3 regions of the Gluconobacter sp. Dm-74 genome follow, and region 1 is predicted to be linked to each of the others. Evidence: predicted binding sites of a transcription regulator. Region 1 holds the regulator's gene; each other region holds the start of a gene.
The links. Region 1 encodes LexA, which represses DNA repair genes until DNA is damaged. Its sites were predicted from a motif close to TGTTCTANNTANGTTC; they were not measured.
Positions count from the first base shown of each region.

Region 2: JK208_RS15510 (ImuA family protein) is a predicted target of LexA. The motif match lies at 6,192-6,207, and genes of this name have one in related genera.
Region 3: uvrA (excinuclease ABC subunit UvrA) is a predicted target of LexA. The motif match lies at 4,951-4,966, and genes of this name have one in related genera.

Region 1 is NZ_JAERLX010000002.1:70,169-78,209, forward strand. Features, by position in the region: gene JK208_RS03505 (dipeptidase) at 1-552, shown strand, start outside; gene uvrC (excinuclease ABC subunit UvrC) at 868-2,805, shown strand; gene pgsA (CDP-diacylglycerol--glycerol-3-phosphate 3-phosphatidyltransferase) at 2,896-3,498, shown strand; gene JK208_RS03520 (hypothetical protein) at 3,601-4,209, shown strand; gene lexA (transcriptional repressor LexA) at 4,264-4,983, opposite strand; gene rpmG (50S ribosomal protein L33) at 5,287-5,454, shown strand; gene JK208_RS03535 (septum formation initiator family protein) at 5,539-5,868, opposite strand; gene eno (phosphopyruvate hydratase) at 6,008-7,288, opposite strand; gene JK208_RS03545 (DUF3429 domain-containing protein) at 7,390-7,866, shown strand; gene kdsA (3-deoxy-8-phosphooctulonate synthase) at 7,863-8,041, opposite strand, start outside.
Region 2 is NZ_JAERLX010000020.1:5,615-13,655, forward strand. Features, by position in the region: gene JK208_RS15485 (hypothetical protein) at 1-142, shown strand, start outside; gene JK208_RS15490 (hypothetical protein) at 171-410, shown strand; gene JK208_RS15495 (error-prone DNA polymerase) at 591-3,731, opposite strand; gene JK208_RS15500 (hypothetical protein) at 3,735-3,968, opposite strand; gene JK208_RS15505 (DNA polymerase Y family protein) at 3,968-5,497, opposite strand; gene JK208_RS15510 (ImuA family protein) at 5,388-6,173, opposite strand; partial or broken gene JK208_RS15515 (transposase) at 6,514-6,804, shown strand; gene JK208_RS15520 (IS110 family transposase) at 7,021-7,959, shown strand; AL1L pseudoknot at 7,949-8,041, shown strand, end outside; partial or broken gene JK208_RS15525 (IS3 family transposase) at 7,974-8,041, shown strand, end outside.
Region 3 is NZ_JAERLX010000003.1:231,103-239,143, reverse strand. Features, by position in the region: gene gyrA (DNA gyrase subunit A) at 1-865, opposite strand, end outside; gene JK208_RS06565 (Hint domain-containing protein) at 1,138-4,212, shown strand; gene ssb (single-stranded DNA-binding protein) at 4,351-4,935, opposite strand; gene uvrA (excinuclease ABC subunit UvrA) at 5,068-8,041, shown strand, end outside.

The DNA.
Region 1 (8,041 bases):
ATTCCGCGCAAGGATCTGGCGGACAGCGAAACACTTCACGGCGGGCTGTCAGATCTCGGGCGTGAGGCAATCGCACACATGAACCGCTCCGGCGTTCTGGTAGACGTCTCCCATGCCGCAAAATCGACCATGATGCAGGCCAGTGAAGTCTCCGCCACGCCGGTTCTCGCAAGCCATTCCTGTGCCCGTGCCCTGTGCGACCACCCACGCAATCTGGACGATGAACAACTAGACCGCCTGAAAGAAACGGGCGGCCTGATTCAGGTAACGGCCATGGGGTCATTCCTGAAGAAAGGCGGCGGCGGGACGGTCGAAGATCTGGTGCGCCACATCTTGTATATTGCGAACCGGATCGGTGTGGAGCACGTGGGCATTTCCTCGGACTTCGATGGCGGCGGCGGCATTCCGGGATGGAAAGATGCAACCGAAACCGCAAATGTGACGCATGCCCTTCAGGCAGCTGGGTTCAGTGATGCGGACATTTCTGCCATCTGGGGTGGCAACATGCTGCGCCTTCTGGAGACTGCTGAAAAAGCAACAACGGCACCCTGAACCCAGCATTGAAAACCCGCTTCGACAGACCGAAAAAGAACAGAACATGATCATGGCGGGCAAAACAGGCACCGCTTCGTCCACCATGATCTGTTGAGGCCCTCTCAAGCCTCCTGTCGATCCTTTCCTCCCTTCCAAAAATGCTTCTTGGAAGGGAGGAAGAAAGTAAGAAGTGACTGTTTTCAACAACTTACAAAATATGATTAAAAATTAGGCAATCTGATGGCAGGTCTGGCAAACCGTGGCTTTCATGATTCTGTCACAGACCAGCCCACAGACTTTTCCACAGGTTCAGTGGATGACTGAAGAAGCCCGATGACCGACCTTCCTCCCCAGAACTCCGACCGGCCTGACGACCATGACGAACCCACTGTTTCTTCGGAAAAAAGACAAGGTGTGGAGGCGATCCGCGAGGCCCTAAAGACCATACCATACAGCCCTGGCGTGTATCGCATGCTGAGTGCGAAAGGGGAGGTGCTGTATGTCGGCAAGGCGCTGAGCCTGAAAAAACGCGTCTCATCCTATACCCGCATCAATCAGCTTCCGGAGCGGCTGAGGCGCATGGTGTCGATGACGGTTTCGATGGAAATTGTCATCACGAAAACAGAAGCAGACGCCCTGCTTCTGGAAGCGAATTACATCAAGCGCATGAAGCCGCGCTTCAACATCCTGCTGCGTGACGACAAGAGCTATCCGTGGCTGATGCTGACTGAAAGCCACGAGTTTCCACAAATCACCAAACAGCGCGGCAAACCCGTAAAGGGCGCGACCTACTGGGGGCCGTTTGCCAATGCCTGGGCCGTCAACCAGACGCTCAATCTGGTGCAGCGCAGCTTTCTGCTCCGCTCCTGTTCGGATGCCGTGCTGAACAGCAGGACGCGGCCCTGCCTGCTGTACCAGATCAAACGCTGTTCGGCGCCCTGTGTGGATCGTATTTCCGGGCCTGACTACGCAAAACTGGTTGACGAGGCCCGGCAGTTCCTTTCGGGACACAGCACGGACCTGCAACAGCGCCTGGCTGCCGAGATGGAGCAGGCCTCGCAGGATATGGATTACGAGCGAGCCGCGTCGATCCGGGACAGGATCCGAGGCTTTGCCAGCATTCAGGGCTCCAGCACCGTCAATCCGGCATCGATCAATGACGCCGATATCATGACAATCTGGCAGGAAGCCGGTCAGAGCTGCATTCAGGTGTTCTTCATCCGGGGCAGCCGCAATAACGGCAACCGGGCATTCTATCCGGCTCATGCAGAGGAAGAGACCGCAGCAGACGTGCTGTCGGCGTTCATGATTCAGTTCTACGACAACAAACCGCCCCCGCCCACAATTCTGGCGAACTGCGAAATTCCCGAGCTGAATCTGGTCGAAGAAGCCCTCAGCATCCGGCGCGGACAGAAGGTCGAAATCCTCAGGCCACAACGGGGGGAGAAAAAAGACGTCGTCGAACACGCGGCTCTAAACGCGAGGGAGGCGCTGGAGCGCAAGCTGGCCGAGAATACCGGACAGCGCAAACTTCTCGAAGGGGTAGCGGAGGTCTTCGGTCTTCCGGAAACGCCACAGCGCATCGAAACCTATGACAACTCCCACATCATGGGACAGGCGCCTTATGGCGTGATGGTTGTCGGTGGCCCTGAAGGCTTCAACAAACGTGCTTACCGCAAATACGGGATCAAGGGTCCGGTCGCGCCGGGAGATGATTTCGGCATGATGCGTGAAGTCATGGAACGCCGGTTCGGGAAACGACCGGAAAACGGAGAGCGGCCGGAGGACTGGCCGGATCTGCTTCTCATCGACGGCGGCCTTGGGCAGTTCAATGCCGTGCGAAAGGTATTGGCCGATATCGGCGTTACCGGAATTCCGATCGTGGCCATCGCCAAAGGGCCGGACCGGGATGCCGGACGGGAATGGTTCTTCACAGAGACAAAACCGCCCTTCCAGCTCCCTCCAAGAGACCCGGTTCTCTATTATCTGCAAAGACTGCGTGACGAGGCGCATAGATTCGCGATCACCACCCACCGGGCAGGACGCTCGAAAGGCTTACGCAGCTCCGAACTGGATAATGTGCCAGGAATCGGCGCCGCGCGGAAAAAGGCTCTTCTCAATTATTTCGGCTCGGCAAAATCGGTCAGACAGGCGAGTCTTGAGGAGCTGGAAAGCGCCCCCGGCATCAGTTCGAGCACGGCAACTGCCATATATGGGCATTTCCATCCTGAATGGGTCCAGAAAGCCTCAACCGATCATCGCAGCCCCTGAGACCCGTTCGACGATTTACACGAAAAATACATCTTTCGCGGACACATTGGCGCATACCGGTATGAGGGAAACTGTTCTAGACTGAGCGTGATGCTGACAGATCTGCCAAACATTCTGACACTGCTGCGTATCGCGTCCATTCCCGTACTGGTCGTGCTGCTCTCCGTGCATTCACCGACCGCGAATGTGATCGCCTGCGTGTTCTATACGGCCGCATGCATCACGGACTATCTGGACGGAGCACTGGCCCGTCGCTGGCAGCAGCTGTCCGAGCTGGGCCGGATGATGGACCCAATCGCAGACAAGCTTCTGGTCGGATCACTTCTGCTGGCTCTGGCAGGGCTAACGCAACTGCCTGTCTACTCGCTCTATGCAGCGATCATCATCATGATCCGCGAAATTCTGGTCAGCGGCTTGCGGGAATACATGGCGTCCCAGCGGGAGACGCTTCCATCGACGCGATTGGCGAAATGGAAGACCGGTATCCAGATGGTGGCGATCGGTTTTCTGATCGGTGGGGATGGAGCCGCAGGAATGCTGGGGCTTTCGTTTCTGCCGGCAACGCTGATTGGCGGAATCCTCCTTTGGTTCTCGGTCATTCCGACCGTCATCAGCGGCTGGGGATATCTGACCGCAGGGTTAGCCCGCATCATGGCGGGACAATCCCGTAAATCATCCAAAATCGGCTTCTGAGGTCATAAGGCGAAAGAATTGTAGCGTTCTTCGACTGTCTTCATCTGGCGCTCCGTTACAAGGACCGCTAAAGGTCATGGATTGACCTCGTGGGAGTAAGAAATGCGGAAGACCGCTCTGCTGGCACTACCTCTCGCTCTGAGCGGCTGTTCAGGCATGGGCAAGTATATCCGCGACACGATGGTCTGGACGGCGCTCGATAATCCGAACGGCCCTCATGGTGACAGCGAGAATATTCATCGCGCCCGCGGTGAGAAATACTCCGAAACTCCAATTCTTCCCGAAAGCGGAAATATCTGGCCCGGGGCCCCACAACCGCTCCCGACGCTCAAGGATGTCGAAAACCCCAACAGTACGTTCAGCCACGCTCTCGGCGATCCGGCGACCTACTTTGGCGGTGCTGCACTTGACGAAAACTTCATGGGCGGAATCGCTGGCAAGGGCGCTCTTGGAGCCTCCGGCCCGCAACTCATGCAGGGCCAGAGCCTGTCAGTCGGGGAAGGTGCCGATACGCATCAGGGTGTGTCACACGACCGTAGCCATCTTATTCCGACGCTTCCTTCGTCAGTTCCCGACAGTGCGGCCCGCTTTCTGAACAAAAGCCCCAGCAAGGCCATCATCATTCCTAACGGAGATGGCACCAGCACAGTTATCGGCCCGGACGGAAGTGTGAAGGTCATTCACGGAACAACCTTACCTCCCACACAATGAGGGTCTACTGACGGACCAGAGCCGTCAGCATTTTACCATATCAGGCGTCCGTCTTTAATACTGACGGAAAAGGGCGATCAACCGTCCCTGAATGTTCACACGCTCTGCTGGGAAGATGCGCGTTTCGTAATCCCGGTTCGCAGCTTCCAGTGCGATCATTGATCCGCGACGGCGTAGCTTTTTGAGCGTCACTTCCTGTCCATCAATGAGGGCAACGATAATCTGTCCATTTTCGGCCGTCTCACGTCGCCGAATAATGGCGATGTCTCCATCCAGAATTCCAGCCTCGATCATCGAATCGCCAGCCACCGTGAGGGCGTAATGCTCTCCGGTGCCCAGAAGCGAAATGGGAACTTCGATCCTGTCGCTGTCGTCCTGCATGGCTTCAATCGGCAAACCCGCTGCGATACGACCATAAAGAGGAATGCTGACGGTCTGACGATCATTGGCGACACTGGCTTCGGAGAAGGCTCCATCAAGGCCCGTCTCGCCCTGGCTCAGAACAGCCGGGACAAAACCGGTTTCCGGAGCCAGAGCGGCAACAGGAGCTTCCGTACCCATATGGGGCAGACGCAGCACTTCGAGCGCCCGTGCACGGTGATGGTGCCGACGCAGAAAGCCACGTTCTTCCAAAGCGGAAATCAAGCGATGGATGCCCGATTTGGAACGTAGTTCGAGGGCATCTTTCATCTCATCGAAAGAGGGCGAATATCCCGTGCGGCGGAGATGATCGTCGATATACAGCAAAAGCTGGTGCTGCTTACGGGTCAGCATACAGGCGCTCCCATGCGCCTCGGCGGAGGCAGGTCAGAACAGGACACAGAATGACGGGCATCCTGCATTTGTTCCTTATAGGTTCCCACCTGTTGCCCTTCAAGCAAAGAGACGCACCGACAGAGTTATCCAGCAAGAATTTTTAAGCTTCAAACTCCTTGAAACTACAGGAAAACCGCTAAATCGTGCGCAAAGGTCTTGACCTGCGGGCCACAAATCAGCATGGTGCGCCAAATCTAGAGATCAACATGCTGCATCGACACCTTCGAGCGGCATAAGTTATGGCGAAAGCCCGAGGGTATCATGGGAAAGAGCAACGTTATTCAGATCCGGCTCGTTTCGTCAGCTGAAACCGGCTACTTCTACGTCACGAAGAAGAATGCCCGTTCCGCTACGGGAAAGATGGAAGTGCGCAAGTACGATCCGGTCGCACGCAAGCACGTCGTGTTTCGCGAAGCCAAGATCAAGTAAGGCTGCATCCAGCAGTCTTTATAAAAAAAGCGGCCTTCGGGCCGCTTTTTTTATGCTCTGAGAGCTGTTCGTTTTAACTACTGCTTAGAACAGCTTGTCATGCGGTCCGTAAGGAACAACCAGATCGCCGCTGCGCGTCAGGTTCATCGTGGCACGCGCACGCTCATCCAGCATATCAGCGTCCAGCGCTTTCTCCTTGAGGGCAACGACACGGCGACGCCAGACATTCTGCTCGTCATCAGCGTCCTGCCGGGCCTGAAGCGCATCCTTTTGAAGCTGGGTCTGCTCCTGATAGGCATGAATCCCGTGCGCTCCATGCAGAGCGTTCCAGCCGAAATAGGCGGTAAGCGACAGAAAAAAAGCCGGAGGAGCTACGGCGCGGACACCACGCTTGATAAGTCGGATCAGTGTCACGTCGCGAAAACTCCGTTCTGAGAGACTGTATCAGTCTATATCAGTCATTTGTGACCAGACAATGAATGATACGGACATCAATCATATTCAGGCACAAAAAAGGCCTCATTCCGGGGAGGAATGAGGCCTTGGCTCAGTCTCAGGAGTTTCTGAGAATGTTGCGACCGGCATAACGGGCCGCACTGCCGAGCTGCTGCTCGATGCGAATAAGCTGGTTGTACTTGGCCGTACGGTCAGAGCGGGAGAGGGAGCCTGTCTTGATCTGGCCGCAGTTCGTGGCGACCGCGAGATCAGCAATGACGGAGTCTTCCGTCTCGCCCGAACGGTGGCTCATGACGCAGGCGTAACCGGCCTTGTGAGCGGTTTCGACGGCTTCCAGCGTCTCGGTCAGCGTGCCGATCTGGTTGACCTTTACCAGCAGTGCGTTACCGGTTCCGGCCTTGATGCCGCGACGCAGACGCTCGGGATTGGTGACGAACAGATCGTCTCCGACCAGCTGGAGCTTCTTGCCCAGACGGGTCGTCAGTTCTGCCCAGCCTTCCCAGTCATCTTCCGCCAGACCGTCTTCGATGGAGACGATCGGATAGCGGTTGGCCAGATCTTCAAGGTAGGAAATCATGCCCGAGGCATCAAATTCCTTACCTTCGCCCTTCAGATTGTAGCGTCCATCCGCATAGAACTCGGTCGCGGCACAGTCGAGAGCGAAGGTCACGTCTTCACCCAGTCGATAGCCGGCGGCTTCAACAGATTTTGCAATGAAACCAAGAGCTTCATCCGCAGACTTCAGATTCGGCGCGAAGCCACCTTCATCGCCGACATTGGTGTTGTGACCGGCTTCAGACAGACCTTTCTTCAGGCGTGCGAAGATTTCGGAGCCCATACGGATGGCATCCGCAATCGTCGGCGCGCCGACCGGCTGGATCATGAATTCCTGAATGTCGATCGGATTGTCGGCATGCTCGCCACCATTGACGATGTTCATCATCGGCACGGGAAGCAGGTGCGAATAAGCGCCACCAACATAGCGGTACAGCGGCAGTTCCAGTTCCTCGGCGGTCGCCTTGGCAACAGCAAGCGAGACGCCGAGAATGGCGTTGGCACCCAGACGGGATTTGTTGGACGTTCCGTCCAGATCGATCATCGCATTGTCGATAGCGATCTGATCTTCGGATTCGGCCCCCTGAAGCACTTCAAGAATGTCGTTCTCGACGTGACTACAGGCCTTCAGGACGCCTTTGCCGCCATAGCGGGACTTGTCACCATCACGCAGTTCCACGGCTTCATGTGCGCCTGTGGAAGCACCGGACGGGACGGCTGCACGGCCGCGGGCACCGGAGGACAGCTCGACTTCGACCTCGACAGTGGGATTGCCGCGGCTGTCCAGGATTTCGCGGGCGATGATATCAACGATAGCGCTCAATGGAAGCTCTCCTGGGATGCGTGAACCGGGTTGGCTCGTGACCGTTCTGAATGGAACAGCTATTTCAAGTCTCAAAATCACGCCGTGAGGTCAACGACGACATGCGCCTTCCTTTTCCCATTTTCGTGCTTGGCATTGCCGGACTGATCCCCTTCATGACGCTTGGAGGGTGGATTTTCCTTGCCGGACTGTTTACGCCGCTGCCGCATCTGAAGATCATTCTGCTGGCGTATGGTGCCTGCATCCTGTCATTTCTGGGGGCCGTACACTGGGGGCTGGCCATGGAACGGCCGGACATCATTACGGTCGGCGGCACGTCACAGCAGGACCGGCAGCGCCTTGTGCTGGGTGTCTGCCCTGCGCTCTGGGCATGGCTTGCCCTCTGCATCGGCGTTCTGGGTCATGTCCGGGCCGGGTTCGGGCTGGAAATCATCGGTTTTGTCGGGACGTTCTTGGTGGAACGGGAAGCCTGGAGGAAGGGGGCGCTTCCCCCAGGTTATCTGCCGCTGAGAGCCGGACTGACGGCTATTGCGGTACTGAGCTTGTTTCTGGCTGCTTTGGCACCGTCCGGCAGTTAGGCCGGAAAGGATTTCGCCAGAGCGTCAAAGGCTTTCAGGCGCGTCAGGAAACTGCGCATTTCATGGAGCGGCACCATAGTCGGACCATCGCTTGGAGCATAGTCCGGGTCCTGATGTGTTTCGATGAAAACAGCCGCCACACCAATGGAGAGGGCTGCACGAGCGAGGGGTTCCA
Region 2 (8,041 bases), on a different contig from region 1:
AGAGAATGATCCATATTTTGGCACATTACTTGCTGCCGCTGCCGGTTCAGACATCATCACGCATCCTGATCCGTCCGCTACACCCTACTCGAACGCTCGGGTCTCAGTCGTAGAGCTTGAAGCGTCAGCAACTCGCCAATGAATGTCGAAAACCTGTTGGAGGACGAGGTATGACTGATCAGGCGATCCTCACGGCTCCCGATGAGGCATCACTCAAGGCCCAGTATATCTTGGCGTTAGAGCGCTTCGTCGACGATACGAATGCGATCCACAAGGCGGTAGAGGCAGACTTGTGCTGGTTTCCGGATATGCTTGCCCTTGCAGAGCGGGCCAGAGTGATTGCCGAGGACCTGGAGAGAAAACAGACTGTTTCCTTCGACCCATGCGATTCCGGAAATTACCCTGTTTGAGGGCCGGCATCGAGCGTAAAGCCTGTGGATTTATGGACAGCCGTTTCACGGCCGCTCGCGTCCTGATAGACAGCCCTTCCGGCTGACCACAGGCGTGGCTCTGCCCACAAGTCCACAGGTTCAACACCAAGAAGTATTTCTCTATTTTTCAAATAAGATCGGTCGAACCGATTACGCTTCCTATCGAAAGTCCCGAGCCTTCAGCAGCTCCGATCCCTGAAGCGACGGCGTTCGGTCTTCCAGACTGAGCACAACAACATGGATCACATCGCCCTCTTTCTGAAGCCTGCCCTTACAGGCCAGCAGACGGGACGCGAGAAGAGGAAGCCGGTGCTTCTCCTGCACATCTTTCCAGACAATCAGATTGGCCGTGCCGGTTTCATCTTCGATCGTGACGAACATGGTGCCGTTCGCCGTTCCTGGCCGCTGCCGCATCAGCACAAGACCCGTGAGCTGGATCCGGCGCCCATCCCGCAGGTACGGCAAATCTCCACAGCGCACGATCCCCTCTTTTCGTAAGCCCTCTCGGAGAAACGCGACGGGATGCCCGTTCAGACTAAGTCCTGTCGCCCGGTAATCCTCATGCACTGACGCCCGCTCTGACATCAGTGGCAAGGTAATCTCCGGCTCGATTACTTCCGGTAGTGGAAAGTTCCGGCCCCGATCCGCTGCTTCGAACAACGGCAGGGCCGTGTCCGCGAGCCCTTTGATCGACCAGAGTGCAGCGCGGCGCATCTGTCCAAACACCCGGAAGGCATCTGCTTCCGCCAGACATTCCAGGGCTGAGACTGGCACGTCCGCACGCCGCCAGACGTCATCAATACTCTCATAATCCGGCATCCGGGCCGCGATCAGGGCGGCCCCATGGCCGTTCGCCAACCCGCGCACCATCCTGAACCCGAGGCGGACCGCCGCGTGCCGTCCGTTTCGGCCGCGCTCCAGTGTGCAATCCCATCGTGAAGCATTGATACAGATCGGCCGGACCTCGACGCCATGGCGTTGCGCGTCCTGAACAATCTGGGACGGCGCATAAAACCCCATGGGCTGACTATTCAGGAGGGCCGCGCAGAACACATCCGGGTGATGGCATTTCATCCAGGCCGAGGCGTAGGCGATCAGGGCAAACGAGGCGGCATGGCTTTCCGGAAAGCCATAGCTGCCAAAACCTTCCAGCTGCGCGAAGGTCTGCTCAGCAAAGGCCTGCTCATACCCATTGGCCAGCATCCCGTTCACCAACTTGTCGCGGAACGGCGAGACCCCGCCTGTCGCTTTGAACGTCGCCATCGCACGGCGGAGCTGGTCCGCCTCGCCTGGCGTAAAGCCTGCACAATGGATGGCCACCTGCATGGCCTGCTCTTGGAACAGCGGCACGCCCAAAGTTTTCCCAAGGATCCCGCGCAGGGTCTCGGACGGATAGGTGACAGGCTCCAGTTTCTCTCTCCTGCGGAGATAGGGATGAACCATATCTCCTTGGATTGGCCCGGGCCGGACAATCGCTACCTGTATCACCAGATCATAGAAGGTTCTGGGCTTCATGCGCGGCAGCATGGACATCTGTGCCCGGCTTTCGATCTGGAAGGTCCCGAGCGTGTCGGCTTTCTGGATCATGCGATAGGTCTGCGGATCCTCGGCCGGGATCGAAGCGAGATCCATGCGGGTCTGATACACGGTGTGCAGCAGCTCGAACCCGCGACGCAGGCAGCCCAACATTCCGAGACCCAGAACATCCACCTTCATGAAGCGCAGGACGTCGATATCGTCCTTGTCCCAGACGATAATCTGCCGTCCGTCCATGGCCGTCGGCATCAGAGGCACGAGTTCGTCCAAGCGATCCTCGGTCAGCACAAATCCGCCCGGATGCGTCCCAAGCTGGCGTGGAAAGCCGAGAAGCTGGCGGGCGAGATGAAACGTCAGGCTGAGGCGTCTGTCCTTCAGGTTCAGACCAAGATCAGCCGCGCGCGCCTTGCACAGGTCCGGATCAGGCAGGGACGAGGCAATATGTTTGGAAAGCTGGCCGGTCAGATCTTCCGGCAGCCCGAGCACCTTGCCGACCTCGCGCAACGCGCCTTTGGGCTGATAACGCTGCACGGTCGCACACAGGGCCGCGCGATGACGGCCGTAATGCCGGTAGATCCACTGGATGACTTCTTCTCGGCGGTCACTCTCGAAATCGACGTCGATGTCGGGCGGTTCCTGCCGCTCGGCCGAGATGAACCGCTCGAACAGCAGACCCGAGCGAACCGGATCAATACTGGTAATTCCCAAAACATAGCAGACCGCCGAGTTCGCGGCGGATCCGCGCCCCTGACAGACAATTCCAAGTGAGCGGGCATGACGCACGATCGTATTCACGGTCAGGAAATACGGCGCGTAAGACAGAGAACCGATCAGCTTCAGTTCATGGGCGATCTGCGCCTCGACCTCAGGCGGCGCCCCGGCCGGATAGCGACGCGGCAGTGCGGCCTCGACCAGGCGTGTCAGTGTCTCCTGCGCGCTTTCGCCCGATCTCTCGGTTTCGGTCGGATACTGATAGGTCAGGTCATCCAGACTGAACGTGCAGGCCTCGGCAATTCGCCGTGTGTTGGCCAGAGCGTCAGGAAAGGCGGCAAACAGGCGTGCCTGCTCTTCAGGGGCCTTCAGATGGCGATCGGCGTGAACATGACGGCGGTTGCCGAGAGCATCGACGGTGCAGCCTTTCCGGATGGCTGTGACCACGTCCTGCAGAACGTGCCGGCGCGCATCGTGGTAAAGAACATCTCCTGTCACAACACAGACCAGACCGCGCGCTGTGCAGAAGCCCGCGAGCGCGTGAAGCCGCGCCAGATCTCCCGGCTGCCTGAGCACCGTCAGCGCGACAAACCGGGTCTCTTCTTCGCCTTCCCTGTGTCCGGGCAGATCCAGCAGGCTCTGAACGTGCCCGGGAAGTGCTGCCAGATCCTCGGGCGGCAACAGGATCAGGAGGAGATCCGGTGCCGCTCCGACGAGATCCTCCCACCCTAGAAGGAACACGTCCCTCTCGCCCCGGTGATGACCAAGGGTCAGAAGCTGGCAGAGACCTGCCCAGCCTGCACGGTTGCGGGGATAGGCCAGGAGTGTACTGCCATCGCGCAGAGCGAGGCGGCATCCGGGTAGAAGACGAAGACCGGCCTCCTGCGCCGCCAGATGGGCGCGGATGACCCCGGCCACGGTGTTCCAGTCGGTCAGACCGATCGTGTCATAGCCCAGGGCTTTCGCCTGGAACATCAGTTCATCCGGCTGGCTGCCCGAGCGCAGGAACGAAAACGAGGACGTCACCTGCAATTCGACGTAAGGCGCGCTCATGGTCTAGCGGCGGTGGGGATGGGGATGTCGGCTGCTGTCCGGTGCGTTGCTGGTGGGCGCGCGCATGACCACGAAGCCCGAGCGCTCGAGATAGGCGACAAGCCGTTCGGCCACCAGACGGGCCATCAGCTCGGCGGCGTCATGCGTCCGCCTGCGTCCGTCGTAACACAGCGCGTGCATCAGGACTTCGGCCACGTCCGAGGTGCTGGCCGGAATCAGATCATCGCGGGAGTCCATCAGAACATCCCCTGAAGAAACCAGTCGCCCGAACCGGACCAGGCATGGGTTCCGTCGCCTTTGCGAAACAGCCACAGGCGCAGGCCGGTCGTGGTCTCGACCTGCCAGTAGTCGCGGATCGCGCCATAGTTTTCGGCCGTGTGCCACCATTCCCCCAGCAGACGCTCAGGGCCATCGGCCGCCGCAATGCGATGCGTCTGTCGCTTCAGGACGAACTGACGGGGCGCACCGTCCGGAAGCAGGGCAGTCACCTGCACCCGGACGGGCAGATCGAACAGAATGTTCGGCCGCGCCCAGAGCATCTGGCTCGCGAGAGGCGGTTTTGCCATGTCGGCCGGAGAAACGCGAGACTGTCCGTCCTCTGGCCAGGCGGAAAACCGGGGCGCAAACTGATAGACGGCTGCAACACCAGGACGGTTGATCAGCCGGTCGATGAGGGTCGCGGGCACCGTATCGACCTGACGATCCTCTGGGTTTGAAAGTACCGGGCGAGCGGGGCCGGCCTCTATCGGCTCGCTGGCGCTGATCGTGAGGGTGACAGCCTCAATGCCAAAACCGGGTTCAATCCGGGAAATCTGATCTTTGAGGAGGCGCAGGATGCGCGTCTTGTCTGAGGTCGGATCGGACGTGCCCACACGGATGGCCTGGACCGTGCTGTCCACACGGACACAGAGAAAATCGATCTGCCGTGCGCCTTCACCGCGACGGGACAGCAGGGCGCAGGCATCTGGCACGAGAGCTTCAATGACGGTCGCAATCGCCTCGGCTGTGCCGATAGGCTCAACAAGCGAGCGTGACAGGGAGATCCGGTCCCGCACCTGAACCACGTTCAGCGGTCTTACCTGAAGGCCAACGGCTTCATCCAGGCAGGTGAGAAGCTCCGTGCCGAACCGCTTGGCCAGAGGCGCTCGGGGAAGGGCTGCAAGCGCACCAATGGTTGTCAGTCCCAGACGATTGAGACGGGATGCTGTCTCCGGGGCAATCGGCAGAGCCGAGCAGGATAGTTTGTCCAAAGCCTGTTTCTGCTGACCAGGCGGGATGACGCAGGCGCCGTCGAGGCGCGAGCGTGCCAGAGCGCGCGAGGCCGCCGCGCTGTCGCTCAGGACCAGAGAACAGGCATGACCTTTCTCGGAAAGGCGCGTCCGGACAAGAAACAGCATGGCCTCTTCACCACCATAAAGATGGGCACAGCCAGTTGTGTCACTGTACAGGCCATCCGGCGCATCGAGAGCGGGCAGGGGCGACAGCCACAGCAGCCAGGAACAGAGCTCTAAGAGAGCCTCATCATCGGCGTCAGTGTCCTGCTCAACGCACAGGAGGTCCGGCAGGACACTCCTTGCCTGGGCAAGCGGTTGGCCGGGTCTCAGGCCCGCTGCCAGCGCCACCGGATTGACGGCCGTAAGCGTCTGGCGGTTGTGCTCAGGCGCGTGCACGACAAGCGGGCGATCGGGGGGGTAATGATTCGACTGGCAGAGCTGAAGGCGCTCGGTGCGCCAGAAAGGAAGCCACAGGGCGAGGAAGCGGCGCATGGTCAGGACAGTCGAGGAGCCAGTGAGCAGGACGTCCTCCACGCACCCGCAACAGCGAGACGGAAAGACGGCGGGGGCCGGGAAGCGGCAGAACCAGTCCCGGCAGACAGAGAGGGGCTGAAGGATGAGAAGTAACCTGCCAGCGCGTGGCGCAGGCACAGGGGTCCTTTCCGGATGAGCGGGAGGCGCTGACAGGGCGCAGGAAGAAGCCAGTATTCCCGCTGCTTTCGGCGGCCAGATTCAGACGACGTACTTCTGTCAGGGAGGGAATACGCGGACCAGCTATCACGACAAGGGCGCGCTCGGGACCGCGCAGGATGTCCTCGGCCACAGTCAGAACACTGGCGTCATCGCTTTCAACGCAGATCAGGTGCCGGAGCGAGATCCCGGTCTGATGTAGTCCCCAGGCATGGAGCTGAGCGGGGACCGCCCCCAGCCAGAAGATAGGCTGGCCACTGCGCGCGAGCAGAGGCAGAAGCAGGGCGAGGCTGGAACCAATTTCAAGCGGATCGGGCACCAGAATGTCATGCAGGCAGGCGGTTCTGAGACCGCCGCCCAGGTGGTCATCGACCGGTTGCAGACCTGTTGGCAGCGCCCGGGAGATGGAATGAGGTAGGCTCCGACGCTCCAGGCATCGGACCTGCTCGCGCAGACGCGCCAGCGCGTTCGAAGTCATGACTGTTCTCCTTAACGAGAACAGAAAGAGAACAAACGAACGCGGGACGCAAGTTAATTTTTAAGAGAGACCGCTGCGGAAGACAGCGTTATCACTCCGTCCAGCAGGCTCAGAAGTGCGGCTTATCAGCGCATTTTGAGCGTTGTCAGGGTTTCGTTCGCGGACGTCACTTCGCCGATAAGAACGACCTCGTTTGATTCTGTCTGCTCGGCCAGCAGATGCGGAAGGTTGTGCACAACGTCGGCAGCGGCCTCAATGGCCGAGAGTACACCCTGATGCTCAGGAGAGAGTGAACCGCCCCGGGATTGGCGGAGACCTATTCACCTGAGAAGAGGGTCTGATGAGCAATTCTGTGAAGAAGTTTTCTCCTGAAGTCCGTTCCCGTGCGGTGCGGCTGGTTCTGGAGCATGAGGGCGAACATCCGTCTCGCTGGACGGCGATGGTGTCGATTGCCGGGAAGATCGGCTGTTCGGCGCATACGCTGAACGAATGGGTCAAGAAGGCCGAGATCGAAACTGGCAAGCGGGCTGGTGTTCCGGCCGAGACCGCAGATAGGCTCAAGGCGCTGGAACGTGAAGTGCGCGAATTGCGTCAGGCTAATGAGATCCTGCGGAAAGCTTCAGCGTATTTCTCCCAGGCGGAGCTTGTCTTATCCGATTGAGCGGTTCCTGAGGCAAAAGGGAGCCACCACTCGGCGGCGATACCACCGTGTGGCGGCGAGGATCGCATCGTGCGGAGCTTGGTCTTCAAGGATCGCGGTCGAGTTTGATGGATCCTCGTCTTTTCTTGCGACCTGAACGGATACGTGGGCTCCGGGCCCGAACGACAAGCATAGGGCAACGAGAAGATGGCCATCGATACGCTGGGAATTGATATCTCCAAGGATTATCTTGACGCGTTCTGGCATTCGCGCGCGGAGTTGCGTTCCGTACCGAACACCCCGGCTGGTTTTGCCGATCTCTGCAATTGGGTTGCCAGCGCCGACGACATCCTGTTTGTTTTCGAGGCGACTGGCGCCTATCATCGCGGGCTTGAGCGGCACCTGGGACTGGCCGCCGTTCCATTCCTTAAGGTTAATCCCCGACAGGCTCGACGCTTTGCCCAGGCCGTTGGCCGCCTGGCAAAGACTGACAGTGTCGATGCCAGACTCTTGGCGAAAATGGGTGTTGTGCTGGATCTTGGTCCGCAGCGCGTCGAGGGCGAAGATATCCACGATCTCAGAGAGTTGCTGACAGCACGTCGAGCATTGGTAAAAGATCAGGTCACGGCAAAAACCCGCCGCGCAACAGCGGTGAACCCGATCATTCAGGAACAGCTGGATCGTCGCATTTCCGACATTGCCCTGGATATTCGCGCGCTGGATGACGTCATGGCACAGATCGCCCAACAACGCGGCACGCTAGAAGACCGTATTCAACGCCTCATGAGCATTCCTGGCATCGGGCGTTTGACGGCCACTGTCATGTTGATCGACATGCCGGAACTCGGTCATCTGGATAGCAAGAAAATCGCCGCGTTGGCAGGCCTGGCCCCGATGTCACAGCAGTCGGGACAATGGCAGGGCAAGGAGCGAATCAATGGCGGCCGCGCGACCTTGCGGCGGGCAGTCTACATGCCCGCACTGGTCGCCATTCGCTTCAATGCCGATTTCAAGCGCAAATACGAGCAGCTCATCAAGGCTGGGAAAGCCAAGAAAGTTGCCATCACGGCGATCATGCGGCGCATGATCATTCTGGCGAACACCTTGCTGCGCGAAAATCGGAATTGGCTTCCCGTTCGTCCTTGACCAAGACGGATACTCGACCGCCCCTTTCGGAAATGACGGCGTTCGTCGATGAGCATCGCCAGGCCTACGGGGTCGAGCCGAT
Region 3 (8,041 bases), on a different contig from region 1:
CCCGGACCAGATCGGCGATCTTTTCCTGCAACGTGGCCTTGTTCACCTGATACGGGATCTCGGTGATGATGATGGCCTGACGGTCCTTGCGGATCTCCTCAATCTCGGCCCGCGCCCGCACCGGAATGGACCCGCGACCCGTCTCATAGGCACGGCGGATGCCGCTGCGCCCCATGATGATGCTGCCCGTCGGGAAATCCGGCCCCGGGATGATCTGCATCAGCTCGTCGAGTTCGATGTCTGGATTGGCAATCATCGCCAGTGTGGCATCAATGACTTCACCCGGATTATGGGGCGGAATATTGGTCGCCATACCAACGGCAATACCGGCCGCACCATTGACGAGCAGGTTCGGGAAAACCGCTGGCAGAACCTTCGGCTCGTTCTCGCTCTCGTCATAGTTCGGCTGGAAATCAACAGTATCACGGTCGATATCGTCCAGCAGGAAGGACGACGCCTTGGCCAGACGCGCTTCAGTATAACGCATGGCCGCCGGGCTATCGCCATCGACCGACCCGAAATTGCCCTGACCGTCGATCAGCTTGACGCGCATCGACCAGTGCTGCGCCATCCGGACCATGGCGTCATAAATCGAGCTGTCGCCATGCGGATGGTATTTACCCATCACATCACCAACCGCACGCGCCGACTTGCGATACGGCTTGTCAGCGGTAAAGCCGCTTTCGCGCATAGCGTAGAGAATACGGCGATGAACCGGCTTCAGACCGTCCCGCACATCCGGCAGCGCGCGCGATACGATCACGGACATCGCGTAGGCCAGATAGGAGGAGCGCATTTCCTCCTCAATCGTCACAGGAAGACGACCGGAAGGGGTCAGATCAGTCGGCTCGGTCAGCTCGGTCAAGACAGGTCACCACGCTAGAATTCAGTTCTTCCAGCATACCGCATGCGTCGCCATCATGCCAACCTAGTCCAGCACAACACACCCTCGTGGTTCAGAAGACATTATTTAGCGAATTCGACAAAAAAATCGCCAACACAAAAAAATGACAAAATTATCTAATCGACGAATTTAATTTACACCTTATTAACTTGCGAGCAGCAATCAAATCCGTTAGCAATTCTCAAACACACTCCGGCGAGTCCGTGCCGGAAATTTTTCGGAAAGATCTGATCATGGCCGATACGACCACCGACGACATCACGCCCGCCGGCAGTGATAACGCCAGCTACAACGCCACTGAAACAAGCTACCATCAGCACGACTATGTCTGGCGCTGGGTTGGCTCTGCAACGGGCGGAGACTGGACCGATCCCAGCAACTGGGTTCTGACCGATGCTGGCAATCCGGTTGATACGTCCTCCGACGCCTTCAGCGGCTATCCCATTCCCCAGAGCGAGCAGAATGCTGACGTCAATGTCGGCTATTCCGGAAACGAAACCCCGAACGTCGTCGTCTCCAATGCCGTTCTCTACAACCAGATCCGCAGCCTCAGCATCTGGCAAAACAGCACCCTGAAAATCACCGCACAGGGTGGAAACGGAAACGTTTTCGCAACAGCCGGTTTTGAGAACTACGGCACCCTCATTATCGACACCCCCTCCAAAGTCGAACTTGGCGGCGTGACAACAGGTAACGGCACCCTGACGATCCTGAACAACGACGGCAATGTGATATTAGACGATGGGCAGCTGAACAACGGCACGCTCAACCTCGTCAACTCGACCCTCGGCACCCTTGCAACGCCCATCAGCGTTTCCGGCGGCACGATCAACCTTCAGCAGAACAGCACGCTCATTGCGAACCTGTACGGCGAAGGCTCCACGATCAACGTTGACCCGGCATCCACCAACACGCTGTATGTCAACGATCGCTTCTCCAACAATAGCGGCTCCGTCCAGAACACCGTCATCAACGGCGTTTCCGAGAACACCCATTTCGGCATCCTGAGCGGCTCCTCCAAGCCGGTCTCCGCAACGTATGAAGCCAATGCCGACGGCTCCTACAAGCTGACGATCACGCTCGATAACGGCCATGCCATCACCTACCCGACGGTCAATGTCGCAGACGGCTACACGCCTGCTGCCCAGGCCACGATCGTGCAGGACGGCTCGAACGGCTGGCTCATTGAAGACGCAGGCACCTCGACGGCTCCGGCCTCCTACGTCAACAGCGACCTGCACCAGCAGCTTGCCGCCACAGCCAGCGCAGCAGCAGCCGCCGGTGGCGACACGTCGCAGTACAGCAGCAACGCCGTCAGCTACCATAACCATGGCAACACATGGCGCTGGAGCGGCTCCGCAACCGGCGGTGACTGGTACGACCCCAAAAACTGGACGCTCTATGACGGCCACGGCAATGTCGTGGACACATCAGGCGATTCCTTCAGCGGTAACGCTGTACCACAGAGTGATCAGAACGCTGACGTTAACGTCGGCTATGTCGGCAACACCACGCCCAACGTCGTCGTCGCCGATGCGCCGTCCTACAACCAGCTCCGTAGCCTCAGCGTCTGGCAGAACAGCACACTTGAAATCACCGCGCAGGGCAGCAGCACTTATAACGGCTATGTCTTCACAACGGCCGGTTTTGAAAACAGCGGCACGATCCTGATCAACACCCCGTCCAAGGTTGAACTCGGCGGCATCGGGGTCAACCGTGAAGACGGCACGATCACGATCATGAACAACGACAACAACGTCGTGTTCGATACAAACAACGTCAACAACGCCGGCACGATCAACCTGATCAACGCAACGCTGGGCGCTGCCACCAACCCAATCTCCGTTTCCGGCGGTACACTCAACCTCTCGCAAGACAGCAGCCTGTTCCTGTCTCCGGGCGAAAACATCAATACCATCAATGTTGATCCGAACACGATCAACACGGTGTACGTTCAGGCTAACGGCCTGCTGCACACAGACTCATCGAACACCCAAAGCGTCGTGATCAACGGCGTCTCCGCCAACACGCATTTCGGCATCTCCGGTGTGTCTTCCGCTCCGACGGCTGCCACCTACACGCCGAACGCTGATGGCTCCTACACGCTTCAGATCACGCTGGCTGACGGTCGCCTGCTGACATTCGGCGACCTGCATATGGCAAACGGCTTTGTTCCAAGAACCAACGCCACCATCGTCCAAGACGGCAGCACTGGCTTTCTTGCGGAAGATTCAGAGGCAGGCTTTTTTATTATCGAAGCCATAGCTGAAGGCCCCTGCTTCCTCGCAGGCAGCATGATCCGCACGCCGGAAGGCGATGTGGCCGTCGAGACCCTGCGCCTCGGCAGCACGGTTCTGGCCTTCGTGAACGGCGAAACCGTCGAGCGCAAAGTCACCTGGGCCGGCCGCTCCCACATGATCGCCAAGGCCGGTCTGGCCGACGCGGAAGCCGGTTATCCGGTCCGCATCATGCAGGGCGCACTCGCCGAGGGCGTGCCTTACAAGGACATGCTGGTCACGCCGGAACACTGCCTGTTCATCAATGGCGGTTTCATCCCGGCCCGTATGCTCGTGAACGGCCGCTCTGTGGTCTATGACCGCACGATCGCCGTCTATGACTACTTCCATGTGGAAACGGCCGAACACTCGGTCATCATGGCAGACGGCATGATGACGGAAAGCTACCTCGACACCGGCAACCGCCAGTCCTTCCGTCAGGACGGCAGCGTTGTTGCTCTGGGTGGCCGCGAGCGCAACTGGAATGACGACGCAGCAGCCCCGCTGTCCGTCAGCCGGGACGTGGTCGAGCCGATTTTCCGTGAGATCGAAGCCCGTGCCATTGCAGCTGGCCTTGAGAACACGGTTGCCGCTCCGGCTCTGACCGAAGACGCCAACCTGTACCTCGTCGCCAGCACGGGCCAGACCATCCATCAGGTCCGCACCGCCAATGGCCGCGCGATGTTCATGATCCCGTCCGACGTGACAGGCGTTCGCATCGTGTCCCGTACCTCCAGCCCGAGCGAAACGGTCGGACCGTTCGTGGACGACCGTCGTCAGCTCGGTGTTCTGGTGGGTGAAGTCACACTGTTCGACTCGGGCAACACGATCCGCATCGATCAGCACCTGACGGACGCAGACCTGAACGGCTGGGATGTTCAGGAAAACACCCCAGTCCGCTGGACGAACGGTAACGCCATGCTGCCGCTGACGGCCCGTCAGCCAAACAGCCTCGGCATGCTCGCCATCCAGATCCTGGCCGCCGGCCCCTATCTGGCAACGTCGGAAGCAGACGTCGCCCTGACCGCCTGAAACCAGCCGGTCTGAAACGAAAAAGCCTCACCCTTTCGGGGGTGAGGCTTTTTTTTGTCTGCACCACAGTCAAAAAAAACCCGGAGGCCTGAGGCTCCGGGGTTTTTCAGTCTTCAGAAACCTTAGACGGCTCTGAACTCAGAACGGGATTTCGTCGTCCAGATCATTGTCCGGCGGAGCATCCCAGCCGCCATTGCCGCCACCCGAACGACCGCCAGAAGCCCCGCCGGAATTCCCGCGCGAACCGCCACCAAAGCCACCACCCGAACCACCAGCGGAGCCGCCACGGCTCCCACCGCCGAAGCCGCCGCCATTGCCACCGCCATAGCCGCCACCATTGTCAAAACCGCCATCATCGCCGCCACCGCTGCGATTGCTGTCGATCAGCACCAGATCGCCACGGAACCGGTCAATCACGACTTCGGTCGTGTATTTTTCCTGACCGGACTGATCGGTCCACTTCCGTGTACGCAGCTCGCCTTCAATATAGACCTTGCGCCCCTTGCGCAGGAACCGCTCGGCCACATCCGCCGTCCGCTCGTTGAAGATCACCACGCGATGCCACTCGGTGCGCTCCTTGCGCTCTCCGGACTGACGATCGTTCCAGGTGTCCGACGTCGCAACGGTCAGGTTGACGATCTTAGACCCCGACTGCGTGTTGCGGACTTCCGGATCCTTGCCCAGATTTCCGACCAGAATCACCTTGTTGACGCTGCCTGCCATTCCCGTCCCAACCAATTTTCTCGAATTGTTCTTTTCATACGTGCGTAAGTTCCCATCTAATGGGGAACAATCCAACGCCATTCAAGCGCGTTCGATCTCACAACTGCCTTTTCTCCACATTCCGGGGTCTCCGTGAGCTTTCCAGACAATCATTCGATCCGTGTCCGTGGGGCCCGCGCCCATAATCTCAAGAATATCGACGCCACGATCCCACGGGATTCCCTGACGATCATCACGGGCCTCTCCGGCTCCGGAAAATCCTCTCTGGCCTTCGACACGATCTATGCCGAGGGACAGCGGCGCTATGTGGAAAGCCTCTCCGCCTATGCCCGCCAGTTCCTTGAACTGATGGGCAAGCCAGACGTGGATTCCATTGAAGGCCTCTCTCCGGCCATCTCGATCGAGCAGAAAACCACGTCCAAGAACCCGCGCTCGACCGTCGGCACGATCACGGAAATCCACGACTACATGCGGCTGCTCTGGGCGCGCGTGGGAATCCCCTATTCCCCCGCGACCGGCCTGCCGATCGAAGCGCAGACCGTCAGCCAGATGGTGGACCGCATCATGGCCATGCCCGATGGCATGCGCCTGATGTTGCTCGCCCCCGTCGTGCGGGACCGCAAAGGCGACTGCAAGCGTGAACTGGCCGAGCTGACCCGCAAGGGCTTCACCCGCGTGAAGATCGACGGCGAACTCTACGAAATCGCCGAAGCCCCGGAACTGAACCGCAAGACGCGCCACACCGTCGAAGTCGTCGTGGACCGGATCGTGGTCAAGGAAGGGCTCGAATCCCGCCTCGCCGACAGTTTCGAGACCGCCCTCGAACTCTCGGACGGTCTGGCCTACGCGGAGGAAGTCAAACGTGCAGGCGAGAAAGAGGCCCCGGCGCATGTCGTGTTCTCGTCGCGCTTCGCCTGCCCGGTCTCCGGCTTCACGATCGAGGAGATCGAGCCGCGCCTGTTCTCCTTCAACGCCCCGATGGGCGCCTGCCCGGTTTGTGACGGTATCGGCACCGAAACCCATTTCGACGAAAACCTGATTGTCCCGGATGACAGCCTGACGCTGGCCGAAGGTGCGATTGCTCCATGGAAGGGGGCAAGCACGGACTGGTACGACCAGACGCTCGCCGCTCTCGCCCGCCATTGCGGCGATGACATGCACACGCCCTGGTCTGACCTCCAGCCCGCTACGCGTGACCTCATCATCAACGGTTCCAAAGAGCCGATCGACATTCCCTATACCGATGGCGGGAAGGTCCATATCGTCACCAAGCCGTTCGAAGGCGTGCTGAAGAACCTGCGCCGCCGCATGGCCCAGACTGACAGCATGTGGGTCCGCGAAGAACTGTCGCGCTACCAGTCCGAAAAACCCTGCCATGCCTGCCACGGCGCACGCCTCAAACCCGAGGCGCTGTGCGTGAAGGTCAAGGACCTCAACATCGCCGAAGCCTCGGACATGCCGATCCGCAAGGCGCTCGACTGGTTCTCCGGCGTAGAAGCAACCCTCACGCCCCAGCGCGCCGAGATCGCCCGCCGTATCCTGCGTGAAATCACGGATCGCCTGCACTTCCTCGACGATGTCGGGCTGGACTACCTCACCCTGTCGCGCGGCTCCGCAACCCTGTCGGGCGGCGAGAGCCAGCGCATCCGTCTGGCGTCGCAGATCGGTTCGGGCCTGACGGGCGTGCTGTATGTGCTGGACGAGCCTTCCATCGGCCTGCACCAGCGCGACAACGAACGTCTGCTCGGCACGCTCGAACGCCTCAAGCGCCTCGGCAACACCGTCATCGTCGTCGAACATGACGAAGACGCCATCCGCGCCGCCGATTACCTGATCGACATGGGACCGGGCGCGGGCAAGTTGGGCGGACAGGTCATCGCCGTCGGCACCCCGGCCGAGGTCGCCCAGAACCCCAACAGCATCACCGGCGCCTATCTGTCAGGCCGCAAGGTCATTCCCGTCCCGACCGAACGCCGCAAGCCCAGCGGCATGCTCACCCTGCACGGCGCACGCGGCAACAACCTCAAAGACCTGACGGTCGATTTCCCCCTCGGCACCTTCATCGCCGTCACGGGCGTTTCGGGTGGCGGCAAATCCACACTCGTCATCGACACGCTGTATAAGGCGCTGTCCCGCCAGCTTATGAAATCGAGCCAGACACCGCTGCCCTATGACCGTCTGGAAGGCGTGGACAATCTCGACAAGATCATCGAGATCGACCAGTCCCCGATCGGCCGGACCCCACGCTCCAACCCCGCAACCTATACGGACCTGTTCGCCCCGATCCGCGACTGGTTCGCCGAACTCCCCGAATCCAAGGCACGCGGCTACAAGCCGGGACGCTTCTCCTTCAACGTGAAAGGCGGACGCTGCGAAGCCTGTCAGGGCGACGGTGTTCTCAAGATTGAAATGCACTTCCTGCCGGACGTGTACGTGACCTGCGACACCTGTAAGGGCGCGCGCTATAACCGCGAAACTCTGGAAGTGAAGTTCCGCGGCAAATCCATAGCGGACGTCCTGTCCATGACCGTGGACGAGGCCCTGCCGTTCTTTCAGGCCGCCCCCAAGATCCGCGACCGTCTCGCCATCCTGCAACAGGTCGGGCTGGGCTATGTCGCCCTCGGCCAGCAGGCCACCACGCTTTCAGGCGGCGAGGCCCAGCGCGTCAAACTGTCAAAGGAACTGGCCAAACGCGCCACTGGCCGCACGGTCTATATCCTCGACGAACCCACAACCGGCCTGCATACCGAAGACGTCCGCAAGCTGCTTGAAGTGCTGCACACCCTCGTCGATCAGGGCAACACGGTGTTGGTGATCGAGCACAATCTCGAAGTCATCAAAACGGCCGACTGGCTGATCGATATCGGCCCCGAAGGCGGTGACGGCGGCGGTCAGGTCGTCGCAGCCGGAACACCGGAAGACATCGCCGCGTGCAAAGCCAGCCATACCGGCCGCTTCCTCGCCCCGCTTCTGGACGCACCGGGCGCAAGACAGCCCCGCAAAGTCACAGCCACCAAAATCACACAAGCCATGCTCGCCGCCAGCCTACCACCGCCAAAAGCCGAGCGCACAGCCGCGAAAAAGGCAAAAGCCGCTAAGGAAAAAG